One region of the Rhizobium sp. WYCCWR 11128 genome, then DNA from elsewhere that is predicted to be linked to it. Evidence: riboswitches for the same ligand, from Rfam matches in the RefSeq annotation. Region 1 holds a riboswitch; each other region holds the start of a gene.
The links. A riboswitch is a leader RNA that binds a small molecule or an ion and turns the genes downstream of it on or off. The one in region 1 is predicted to bind S-adenosylmethionine.
Positions count from the first base shown of each region.

Region 1 (4,122 bases):
CTGGGGACAGGAAATGGACGAAACCGACAGCCAGTTCTCCTGGTCGCATTGGCAGGGCGACGATTATGCCAAGGCCTATCGCCGGATGGTGGAGGTCTGCAAGGTCCACCTGAAGACGGCCAAATACATGTGGTCACCGAAGGGCAATGAGGGGCTTCAAGCCTTTTATCCCGGCAACGATGTCGTCGATCTTATGGGGCTCTCGGTCTTTGGCCTGGAGCAATACGACAGGGACAAGACTGGCCGTGACCAGACGTTTGCCGAGCACCTTGCGCCCGGATACGCCCGTGTCGCTGGTTACGGCAAGCCCATCATGGTTGCCGAACTCGGCTACGAAGGCGGCGATTCCTTCGTGCGAAACTGGGCTGAGAGCGTAACGAAACGCTATCCCCAGTTCCCGGCCCTCAGCGCCGTTATCTACTTCAACGACCGTGAAGTCTATCCGTGGCCGGACGGCTATGGCCGCCCCGACTGGCGGGTCGTCCGCGAAAGCATCAATTGAACAACAAGGAACCTGAACATGTCCATGCTTCAAAAAATGTTCCTGGCCGTGGCCCTGACCAGCGGTATCGCCACGGCCGCGTCCGCTGCCGGAACCAATGAGCCTGCGGGGATCGAGACCGCAAAGCCGATGAGCAGCGCGGAAATCTATCGGCTCTACAACCAGAATTCCTGGATGTGGAAAGCCGGCGCCGGCTACTTCTCCGCAAAGGCGCGTCGCTTTACCGCCTGGTCGCGGGAAAATGGCTCGCCGTCCTTCGGCACGGGCCGCTGGTTCATCACGGAGTCGGGTAAACTCTGCTTCAACGCCGACTGGCACGCCAAGACCGGAACGGCGACGGCGATCACCTGCTTCAGCCACCGCAAGAAGGGTGGCCTGATTTATCAGAAACGCGAACCGGACGGTGAATGGTACGTTTTCAAGAGCGCACCGGCACAAGCCACCGACGAATTCGCAAAGCTTCGCCACGGCGACTACGTGAGGTCTCAATTGGGGAGGATTGAGACGAGCGTCAGTAAGACCAAATAAAGGCGAAGCTAGGGGTTGCGCGCGGCCGAGGCGCCATCTGTATCCTTGTAGGAGCCGATGCCTGCGCGCAACCCTTTTCATAAAAGATTGCGAAGCGCCTTCAAAAGGCGGCGAACGGACGGCCGGGGCAGCTGGAGCGGGTGAAGGGAATCGAACCCTCGTATTCAGCTTGGGAAGCTGCTGCTCTACCATTGAGCTACACCCGCGATGATGCGAGATTTCCAACAGATGGGGGCCGCTGTCAAGTCGCGCCGGGTGCAACGCTTCAGATGCGGAAGTGTTTCGAGAGTTTCAGGCCCTGGGCCTGGTAGTTGGAGCCGAGGCCGGAGCCGTAGAGGCTGGCGGGCTTTTCCTGCATATGTTCGTAGACGAGGCGGCCGACGATCTGGCCGTCTTCGAGGATGAAGGGCACTTCGTGGCTGCGCACTTCGAGCACCGCGCGGCTGCCGCGTCCGCCGGCAGGCGCATGGCCGAAGCCCGGATCGAAGAAGCCGGCATAATGGACGCGGAATTCGCCGACCAGCGGATCGAAGGGGGTCATCTCGGCTGCGTAATCCGGCGGCACATGCACGGCCTCGCGCGAGACGAGGATATAGAACTCATCGGGATCGAGGATCAGCTCGTTACGGCCGCGGCTGTGGAGCGGTTCCCAGAAATCGAAGAGGTCGTGCTCGGCCTTCTTGTCGACGTCGACGACGGCAGTGTGATGTTTGCCGCGATAGCCGATCAGGCCGTCCTTGTCTCCGGCGAGGTCGATCGACAGGGCAATGCCGCCGCCGGAAACATTGGGCAGCTTGCTGGCAACCAGCGTCTCGCTTTCATGCAGCTTCAAAAGTTCCGGCTCGCCGAGCAGGGCCTGGCCGACGCGGAAACGGATCTGCGACAGGCGTGAGCCGCGGCGCACGACGATCGGGAAGGTGCGCGGGCTGATTTCGAGATAGAGCGGGCCGGAATAGCCTGATGGAATCTTGTCGAATTCCTGGGCGTAATCGGTGATGACGCGGGTGAAGATATCGAGGCGCCCGGTCGAGCTCTTCGGGTTGGCCGATGCCGACATCTCGGCCGGCAGCGCTAAGCTCTCCATCAACGGCACGATATAGACGCAGCCGGTTTCAAGCACCGCGCCTTCGGAGAGGTCGATCACATGCAGGCTCAGCCGGTCGAGCTTGTCGGATACCAGATGCGAGGGGCCGGGCATGAAGCTGGCGCGCACGCGAAAAGCCTTGCCGCCCAAGCGCAGGTCGAGGCTTGCCGGCTGGATCTGGTCGCGGTCCAGCTCCCGCTCGGAGATCAGACGCCCCGTTTCGAACAGCGCGGAGATCGCGCGATCCGCCAGAATTCCCGTTTCGCGAGCCATCATGCCTCATCCATCATTTGCGCCGACAAAACCAAACTCGGGGAATTGACGCAAGCAGCTAACAGCAGTATTGCAGAATTATCCCGTGGTGATTTGGCCGGTCGGCTTGCAGCCACGTTAAATAAGTGGCTAAAAAGACCGGGTTGAAACCGGTCTGCTTTTGCGACCGGTTTTTTTGTTATGTGAAGGTGATGGCATGAGCAAGACCTGGCGCCCGGCAACCCAACTCGTCCACGGTGGCACGCTGCGTTCGCAATATGGCGAGACGTCCGAGGCAATCTATCTCACCCAAGGCTTCGTCTACGAGACGTCGGAGGCGGCCGAAGCCCGCTTCAAGGGCGAGACGGAGGGCTTCATCTACGCCCGCTACGGCAGCCCGACCAACGACATGTTCGAAAAGCGCATGTGCATGCTGGAAGGCGCCGAAGACGCCCGCGCCACCGCTTCCGGCATGGCCGCCGTCACCGCGGCGATCCTCTGCCAGCTAAAGGCCGGCGATCATATCGTCGCCGCGCGTGCCCTGTTCGGCTCCTGCCGCTGGGTCGTCGAGACGCTGGCGCCGAAATACGGCATTGACTGCACGCTGATCGACGGCCGGGATCTGGCGAACTGGGAAAAGGCGATCACGCCGAAGACCAAGGTGTTCTTCCTGGAAAGCCCGACCAATCCGACGCTCGAAGTGATCGATATCGCAGGCGTTGCCAAGCTCGCCAACCAGATCGGCGCCAAGGTCGTCGTCGACAACGTTTTCGCGACACCGCTCTTCCAGAAGCCCTTGGAGCTCGGCGCCCATATCGTCGTCTATTCCGCCACCAAGCATATTGACGGACAGGGCCGCTGCCTCGGCGGCGTCGTCCTTTCCGACAAGGAATGGATCGACGAGAACCTGCACGACTATTTCCGCCATACCGGCCCGGCCATGTCGCCGTTCAATGCCTGGACGCTGCTGAAGGGCATCGAGACGCTGCCGCTGCGTGTGCGCCAGCAGACCGAGAATGCGGCGAAGATCGCCGATTTCCTGGCCGAGCAAGGCAAGGTCGCCAAGGTCATCTATCCCGGCCGCAAGGACCATCCGCAGGCCGATATCATCGCCAAGCAGATGACCGGCGGCTCGACGCTGGTCGCCTTCGAGCTGAAGGGCGGCAAGGATGCGGCCTTCGCGCTGCAGAACGCGCTCGAGATCATCAAGATCTCCAACAATCTCGGCGACAGCAAGAGCCTGATCACCCATCCGGCAACGACGACGCACAAGAACCTGACCGAAGAGGCACGCGCCGAACTCGGCATTTCTCCGGGTACGGTCCGCCTTTCGGCCGGCATCGAGGATACCGACGACCTGATCGAGGATTTCGCGAAGGCGCTTGCCAAGGTCTCGGCCTGATCGACAGTCATGACGGCCGGACCCCACCCGGGTTCGGCCGGATCTCACCAAGGTGAGGCCGTGCCGGACCTCACTGGGTGAGGCCGGATCTCACCAAGGTGAGACCGGGGGGAACAAGTTCGCTCGCCGCGGCGTTCCGAAACGGAATTAACACTGACAATTAGGCTTAACGATCGAAAACCCCTCGGATCACAGCCATTTCAGCGATGATAATTGTTCCGTTTCTTGACGGACAGGGCCTCTTATAAGATACGGGTAACATATCTTGACTAAGGTGCAAGGCATGTATCGCGCCCTCACAAGAGAGATCGAAGTAGTCGTCGAGCCGTTCTATCTGGAGGAGCAATCCGATCC
Region 1 is NZ_JACCEZ010000002.1:544,101-548,222, reverse strand. Features, by position in the region: gene HX898_RS10360 (glycoside hydrolase family 26 protein) at 1-502, shown strand, start outside; gene HX898_RS10355 (DUF995 domain-containing protein) at 521-1,030, shown strand; tRNA gene HX898_RS10350 (tRNA-Gly) at 1,163-1,236, opposite strand; gene HX898_RS10345 (2'-deoxycytidine 5'-triphosphate deaminase) at 1,296-2,390, opposite strand; SAM riboswitch at 2,463-2,541, shown strand; gene HX898_RS10340 (O-succinylhomoserine sulfhydrylase) at 2,584-3,768, shown strand; gene apaG (Co2+/Mg2+ efflux protein ApaG) at 4,052-4,122, shown strand, end outside.

Region 2 (4,122 bases), on a different contig from region 1:
CCTTGCGATCAGCGAATGGAGACCAACCTTGTCGAGGGCCGCCTCGACGGCGGCTTTCTCGTAGGCTTCGGGACGTTCGGGAAAGGCCAGCGCCTCGCGCAGCGTGCCGCCGGGAACATAGGCAACCTGCGGAACGAAGAGCATGTCGTCGATTGGCGGCAGGCCTATCGTGCCGCTGCCGCACGGCCAGAGGCCGGCCATCGCCTGGAAGAGCAGCTTGCGATTGACGCTGTGATCGCCGTTGATCATGATCTTTTCGCCGGCCTTGATCACGACATCGGTTTCACGCAGGCGAAAACCGCCGCATTCCTCGATGTCTTCGCCGACCTTGGCGACGATCACCACATCCTTCAACGTCAGCGTGTCGGGCGCGGCGTTTTCATAGGCGATGCTGTCCTTGAGGTCGAAGTCCTCTTCCATCTCGACCAGCGCCTGGCGGAAATCGGTGACGCGCATCAGCGTGGCGCGCCATTCGGCGATCGGGCCGAAATTGGAGACATACCAGCGCAGCGCCGTGTTGACCTGGTTGAAGGCACCGACCGACATCATCAGCTGGCCGAGGGTGAGGCCGCCAGAGAAATAGGCGGGGGCGGCAACGATGATCGGGATGACGATCACCAGCCAGCCATAGCCGGCCGAAACCCAGGTGAGATTGGTATTGGCCATGGCAAGCCGCTTGACGACTGTCAGGACCGAGCTGATGTCGGTGTTGATGCGCCGGCGTTCGTTCTCCTCGCCGCGGGCAACAGTAATTGCCGGCATGTTCTCATTGGCATGCATCAGCGTGAAGCGAAGCTCGGCCTCTTTCGAAAAACGGTCGGCATTGAGCTTCACCAGCTTCCGACCGACGACCTGGCTCAGCACCGAGGCGGAAGCGGCATAGAAAATCGCCGCCCAGACCATGTAGCCTGGAATGGAGAAGCTATGGCCGCTGATGCGGAAGATGAAGCCGCTGGAAAGTTCCCAGAGCACGCCGATGAAGCTCACCAGAAGAATGGTCGACTGCAGCAGGCCGAGAACCAATCCCGTCGTGCTTTCGGCGAGGTTGCGGGAATCTTCGTGCAGGCGCTGGTCCGGATTGACGCCGATCAGGCCGCTGGAGGCAAGCCGCAGCGCCCGCTTGCGCTTCAGCCACTGGTCAACCAGATCGCGGGACAAGCCTTCGCGCATATAGAGTGCCGTCATCTGATTCAGCCAGGCCTGCAGCACGTTGAGCAGCAGCAGTGTGCCGGCGATCATCGCGAAGATTTCGAGTTGGTGGAAGAATTCGCCGAGGTCGCGGCGCTCCAGCGAGTCGTAGAAGGGCGCATTCCACTCGTTCAAAATGACCTGGCCGTAGGACGTCGCCAGGATAACGAGGATCAGCACGGTCGCCAGAAACAGCACCTTGCCACGCACTTCCGAATTCCAGAATGCTGAGAACATGACGCCGAGGCGATATGTCAGGCTTAAATCATACCCTACCCTATCCTGCCTCCGGATGCCCGGCCTCCCCTCGATTTTATCTGCCATTACGCTTTTCCAAATCGCCCATACCCTTATAAATAACATGGTGGCGTTACCGGTCTATCAACAGATTCTATCAGTCATTAAAGTGTGATGATGCTTGCATGAGTCTCTCCTGCATGTATTCGCCAGTTGATTCGCAATCCGACTGGGTCTAATTAAGGCCTCCGTGGTGATTTGGCCGGCCGGCTTGCAGCCACGTTAAAAAAGTCGCTAAAGGGCCGCGTGCGGACCGGTAGCGATTTTTGTCGCCGCCGGTTTTTTGTTTTTGATCGAGTGACCGCAATGCCCATCAAGATCCCCGATACGCTGCCCGCCTTCGAAACCCTGGTTCAGGAGGGTGTGCGGGTGATGACCGAGACGTTGGCGATCCGTCAGGATATCCGACCGTTGCAGATCGGGCTGCTCAACCTCATGCCGAACAAGATCAAGACCGAACTGCAGATGGCCCGTCTCGTCGGCGCCTCGCCGCTGCAGGTGGAGCTGTCGCTTATCCGTATCGGCGGCCACAAGGCGAAGAATACGTCCGAGGACCATCTGCTTGCCTTCTACCAGACCTGGGAAGAAGTAAAGCACCGCAAGTTCGACGGCTTCATCATCACCGGGGCGCCGATCGAGCTTTTGCCCTATGAGGATGTCACCTATTGGCCGGAGATGCAGGAGATTCTTGACTGGACGGAAACGAATGTCCATTCGACGATGAACGTCTGCTGGGGCGCGATGGCGGCAGTCTATCATTTTCACGGCGTTCCGAAATACGAGCTGAAAGAGAAGGCCTTCGGCGTCTACCGCCACCTGAACCTGAAGCCTTCCTCGATCTATCTCAACGGCTTTTCCGACAATTTCGAAGTGCCGGTGTCGCGCTGGACCGAAGTGCGCCGCGCCGATATCGAGAAATCCGAAAGCCTGGAGATCCTGATGGAGTCCAGCGAAATGGGCGTCTGCCTCGTGCATGAGAAGAGGGGCCGGCGGCTCTACATGTTCAACCATGTCGAATATGATTCTACGTCGCTTTCCGACGAGTATTTCCGCGACGTCAATGCCGGCGTGCCGATCAAGATGCCGCACAATTACTTCCCGCATAACGATCCGGCGCTTGCGCCGCAGAACCGCTGGCGCAGCCATGCGCATCTTTTGTTCGGCAACTGGATCAACGAAATCTACCAGACGACGCCCTTTGATGTGGAAGAGATCGGCAGCGATCTCTGACCGTTGCCGATCACGCCTGGAGCCGATGCCGCCGCACCACTGCTGTGGCTTTTCTTTCTGATCCGCCGGTTGCGGATCGAAGCAAATCCGGGCAGGTTCCTGTCCTGAAGCCTACCACACCGCGCGTCTTCGTCGGACGTGCAATGCACACTTTCAATCGCTGCACATTCCTCAAATCGATTCCGAATTGAGGAATTTTCAGCAGGGACAGAATGGACGGTCGATCATGTCGGATAAGTTGGAGCGGGACGTTTTCGGGCAGACGCAGGCGGGCGAGACCGTCTATCGCGTCGTGATCAAGGGCGGCGGGCTGACGGCCAAGATCATCAGCTGGGGCGCGGTCATCCAGGATCTGCGTCTCGAGGGACATGATGCGCCGCTGCAGCTCGGCTTCGACGATTTCGACAGCTACCTCCTCTATTCGTCCTACTTCGGCGCGACGCCCGGCCGCTGCGCCAACCGCGTCGGCGGCGGCAGGTTCACGCTTGACGGCAAGGACTATCAGCTCGAGCCGAATGAAAACGGCGTCACGCATCTGCATGGCGGCAGCGACAATATCGCCAAACGCAATTGGACGATCGTCGAGCATGACCACGACCGCGTGGTGCTGAAGATCGTCGATCCCGATGGCCGCGCCGGCTATCCCGGCAATTGCACCATCCAGGCGACTTTCTGGGTGCATGGCAATGGTGAACTGTCGATCACCTACGAATCGACCAGCGACCAGCCGACGCTCGCCAATGTCTGCCAGCACGCCTATTTCAATCTCGACGGCCGCGAAGATGCACTTGGCCATGACATCATGATAGCCGCCGATCACTATCTGCCGACTGATGAGAAGCAGGTGCCGACCGGTGAGATCCGTCCCGTTGAGGGCACGGAATTCGATTTCCGCGAGATGGCGTCGATGAAGCGTTTCGTCGGCAGCCAACAAGCGTTTTACGACCATAATTTCTGCCTGTCGGGCGAGCGTACCGCCAAGCGGAGCGTCGCGCTTGCCCGCAGCCTCTATTCCGGTGTGTCGCTGGAAGTGCGCAGCACGGAGCCAGGCGTGCAGTTCTATGCCGGCTTCAAGCTCGATGTCGCGGCGCCCGGCATCGGCGGGCGCAAATACGGCCCATTCGCCGGCTTCTGCCTAGAGACGCAGGTCTGGCCGGATGCCATCAACCACCAAGGTTTTCCGAATGCGGTTCTGCGCCCCGGCGAAGTGCTGCGTCAGGAGACGGATTATATCTTCACCAGGAACTGAGCATCCTCCAGCGCCGGCGCGTTTCTAAACGCGCGGCGCTGCGGACGCACGACTGTCAAATTTGAGCGCTATGAAACCCTTGCCGGTCCGCCCGGCGAGGGTTTTTTGATTCCGTGCTCGATTCCGACTTGCCGATTGGTTCTATATAGGTTCTATTG
Region 2 is NZ_JACCEZ010000003.1:308,685-312,806, reverse strand. Features, by position in the region: gene HX898_RS13865 (ABC transporter ATP-binding protein/permease) at 1-1,551, opposite strand, end outside; SAM riboswitch at 1,666-1,743, shown strand; gene metA (homoserine O-succinyltransferase) at 1,792-2,715, shown strand; gene HX898_RS13855 (aldose epimerase family protein) at 2,942-3,964, shown strand.
Region 2: another riboswitch for S-adenosylmethionine. It lies ahead of metA (homoserine O-succinyltransferase); the one in region 1 lies ahead of HX898_RS10340 (O-succinylhomoserine sulfhydrylase).

Region 3 (4,122 bases), 240 kb from region 1:
ACAAGCTTTGCCGAACCGGACCCTGCCAGCAAGGAAGAGGGCGGCAACACGCCGAACGCCTGGTTCGCGCGTGATGAAAGCAAGCCCCTGATGTTTTTTGCGGGTGTGCACGTTCCCCAGTGGCAAAGCGTTCGCAAAGTCAAAGACGGCCTGACCACAGACGACCTCTATGCATTCCTGACGACCGATCCCAACGACGTCGTCAAACCGATTCACCCGAGGGCAATGCCGGTCCTCTTGCTGACGCAGGAAGAGGTGGATGTATGGATGCGTGCACGGTGGGAGGAGGCTAAGGCGCTCGCCCGGCCGCTTCCGAACGCCCAGATCGTTGTGACGTCACGGGAGCCCTATGGTTCGACCATCGTGACCACGTCCGGGGAGCCGGTGTCGCAGCCGATTCTTCTCTAGGCAATGGGCATCACAATCGCGCCGTTTGTTCCGGGCACTATGGGTTCTCGCCTGAGGCAAAGGACCGTATGAATGACCAGCATTACAGTCATCAATACTGCTGCGCTGTTGCCCGGAGACATCATCCTCTCGACGGGAGAGAACAAGACAAGTTGGCTGATCCGGGCAGCCACTCTTGGCTCGTTTAGTCATGCTGCCCTGCACGTTGGCAATGGCATCGCAGTCGAAGCAAATGATCCTGGTGTGATACCGGTCTTTCTTCCGGCGGTCAGCTATGAGACGAATGTGAAGCTTCGCGTTCTTCGCGCGACGGGCCTATCACAGAAGCAGCGGGACGAACTCGCAGATTTTGTTTGGTCGCTGTTATTCCGTCCATATTCCACGAAAGGCGCAGTGGGAACAATATTGCCCTTCCTGCGCGACCAGACGGATGCGGGCTACTTCTGCTCACAACTTGCCGCCGCCGCGTACGAGTCCATAGGATCACGAGTCTCAGAGCTTCCCCCATGGGAATGCAAGCCGAGTGATCTCGCGAACTCCTCTGTTTTGGTAGATATTGGTGAGGCAGTTCAGACGGTAGAGAGAGCAACTCATTCAGCGGTGGCAACCCTGATGGGGACATCCTATGAAGAATACCTCCAGAAGGGGAACTACTACGAGAGAATCATCCTCGGGACATGTGTCCAGCGATTGCCGTCGCAGTTTGCTAAGCCCTTCAATTTGTACGACCTCTCCCGCCAGTTATTCGACGGGACGGTGGACAAAGAGACAAGCGAGAGCTGGGACATCGCTATCGCGGGACTCATAACAAAGGTGGTGACCGATCACCCATTAGCGCCGTGCCCAGGAATTGGTGTTACCACATCTTTAGCCGATGCCGACAGCTGGCTCGTGCCAGTATTTTCACCCGAGTGGAACATCCTGATGGAGGACCGGTCCGGCAAAGTTTATTACGAACAGTTTATAGCGAACCTTTTTACGGCCCGGAACTGGGAGGCAAACCGCTGGCTAAACGACCACGAGCGGTTGATGGCGAAGGCGAAAAAGTTGGGATCAAAAACCTTCGAAGCACTCGCCATGTGGATTGCCCTTGCAGCTACCATCAGGTTTCAACATGCGGCGCTGCTCCGGAACTCACGAGAACCCGGCTTCTTATCTCCGGAATCAAAAGAGAAATTCAGCTCCAATCTGAAGAGAATGCAAGACCGTCATTTCTCCAACACTGACAGTTGACGCTCATGATTTTTTGGCTCCCCGATCAATGGGGCGGTTGCTACACAACCCACACGATCCGTCTTCAGAAGTGAGCGACCTGTGGCCCCTAACCGGAAGTTTTAAAGTTCTTCGTCGGTTATCGTTCCGCTATCCCATCGATTTCGGATTGATGGATCAATGCGCAAGGGAAGGTCGAAAGTATGTGCTGGCGTATAAACTTTAGACTATTTGCACAACCTTTTAGACCGTCAACTATTGCCACGAAGGGCGAACAGCGGCACAGATAACCCCATCCTCTCACAAGGGGATAAGGACCGCAGAGGGGAAGGAAGGGCTTTGGATGCCGTTTCCTTCTCTCTCCGCTTCGCCAGTTGCGGTTCTTTCACGGATAGTTTGGACCTATCCAAGCGACGGGGGTGGAAGCCGCCGTATCTGCAAATCGCGTGATTCCACATTGCCCAAATTGTGCAGATCGACGCAAGCAGCTAACGGCGGTATTGCAGAATTATCCCGTGGTGATTTGGCCGGTTGGCTTGCAGCCACGTTAAATTGCTGGCTAAAAAGGCCGCGTTTAATCCCGTCCGCTTTCGCGGCCGCGTTTTTTCCCGTTTTTGAAGTGGGTCGGTCCCCGACAATCGGCCTAAAATTCAGGGGATTTCGTGGGGTAAGACTAATCCGCCATCTGGTATGGTGAAGTATCGGGGCTGGTTATCTGCTACAACCCAAAATGGCTTTCAATGGGTCGAGATAATGAGCAGCGAAGAGGAAATATTCCGCAACTCCCGCCCAGACAAAACGTATGCCAGCCCCGCGTTTACAGATTACGCGGGCCGAAAGCTGCGCGTTGCGAATAAGGTCATCGACGGAGAACCTGGATACGAATTCGTCAAAGTAAAAGACGAGCTGGTTTTGCGGCAAACTGATGGAGGTCGCTTCCAGATCAAAGCCAGCTTTCTGGAAGACGACAGGTCGTTCAGATCGGTGACCATCCAGAAATTCACCTCGAAGGGCAACGCGAAGGAATACTTCGCGCTTGGCCCGCACGAGATGACTGCCCTTTTGAAGTTCATGGCTAACATTAAGCGCCTCCACTTTCCGAATGATGGCCGCTTAAACATTTCAGACCGCGACCTTGAGGACTTGCTTCTCAAACCCGACCAGATGCGGCGGATCGCAGCCGACAACCAGAAGCTCTTAGCCGCCATTGCTCGCAATGAGATCACGACCGAAGACGTCGTCGCCTTATCGTATCGAAAGAAGCAGCTCGCTCTTTTCGAACGGTTGCTATCCGATGACGACTTCTTCGACAACTGCGCAGCGCAGCGCGGCAAGGGACCTGAAGCGCTCTGGCAACAGTTTTTAGAGAAGAACCCGTGGATTCTGGGATATTCGCTCAGCTTGATCAATTTCGGTCCACTGGACGACCGCAAGTTAGAGCAGACGGTTAGGGGACACGACCTTGGGGGACCCGGAAAGCGGGTTGACGCTTTGCTTCGATCCCGGGCCATCCTGAATACGGCCGCTTTCGTGGAATTGAAGCATCATAGGACGGAGCTGGTATCGCCAGACCAGTATCGCTCGGGCATTTGGACGCCTTCCAAGGAGCTTTCCGGAGCGGTCGCACAAGTCCAAGGAACTGTTGCCGCAGCCCTAGCACAGTGGGGCTCCTCCGTGCAGATAACGGACAGGGACGGCGATCCGACCGGCGAGACCATCTATACGACTGAACCTCGATCTTTTGTCATCTGCGGCCGCCTCAATGAGTTCGAAACTGAACACGGCATCAACGAACGAAAATTCGGGTGTTTCGAGCGCTTCCGAAGAAACCTGCTGCGGCCAGAAGTCGTTACTTTCGACGAACTCTATGAACGCGCTCGTTTGATTGTCGATGCTGGCGATCAATCGTCACAAAGAGACGCGAGTTGATTTCGATTTAGACCCATCTCACCGCTCAGTAGTTTCGCATTCGAGCGCCAGCAGGTCATTTTACAGGGGGAAAAATTTTGAAGCGAGCTATCCGCATCGCCATTGGAGTGGCTGTCGTCGTGATCGCCGTCTACCTTGTCTACGGAATGTCGGTTACCGCGTATCAAACTGGCACCGGCCTGCTATTGCTACAGGAACTACCTCGCAGAGGAATGACGTGGGACCAGTTCATGGCTCTTTCGATCCCTGACCGAATGGTCTTTGCAAATGAACTGAGGCCACGCGCTATTGCCTATTCTGCTTTTACCGTTTTCAGCATAACAGCTTCTCTGCTGGCGGTCGCAATCAGCGGCGCTAAGGGCTTCGGGCTCCTGAGGATGAGTTTGTTGCTAGTTCTTGTCCTCGTGTTTGCGGCCTGCATTTTCACCGGGCTTGGAATGGGCGGAGCACGCTATATGACGGATGGCGATATTTCGCTTGCCTCTGGTGTGGCAATGGTCGGCACGATGATAACTCTTGCCCTGTCCGGACTGCTTTTTGGAGCTAGTTTGCTCATTCACTCCGTATTCACTC
Region 3 is NZ_JACCEZ010000002.1:306,973-311,094, forward strand. Features, by position in the region: gene HX898_RS09140 (SOS response-associated peptidase) at 1-408, shown strand, start outside; gene HX898_RS09145 (hypothetical protein) at 481-1,641, shown strand; SAM riboswitch at 2,126-2,204, shown strand; gene HX898_RS09150 (Shedu immune nuclease family protein) at 2,374-3,549, shown strand; gene HX898_RS09155 (hypothetical protein) at 3,627-4,122, shown strand, end outside.
Region 3: another riboswitch for S-adenosylmethionine. It lies ahead of HX898_RS09150 (Shedu immune nuclease family protein); the one in region 1 lies ahead of HX898_RS10340 (O-succinylhomoserine sulfhydrylase).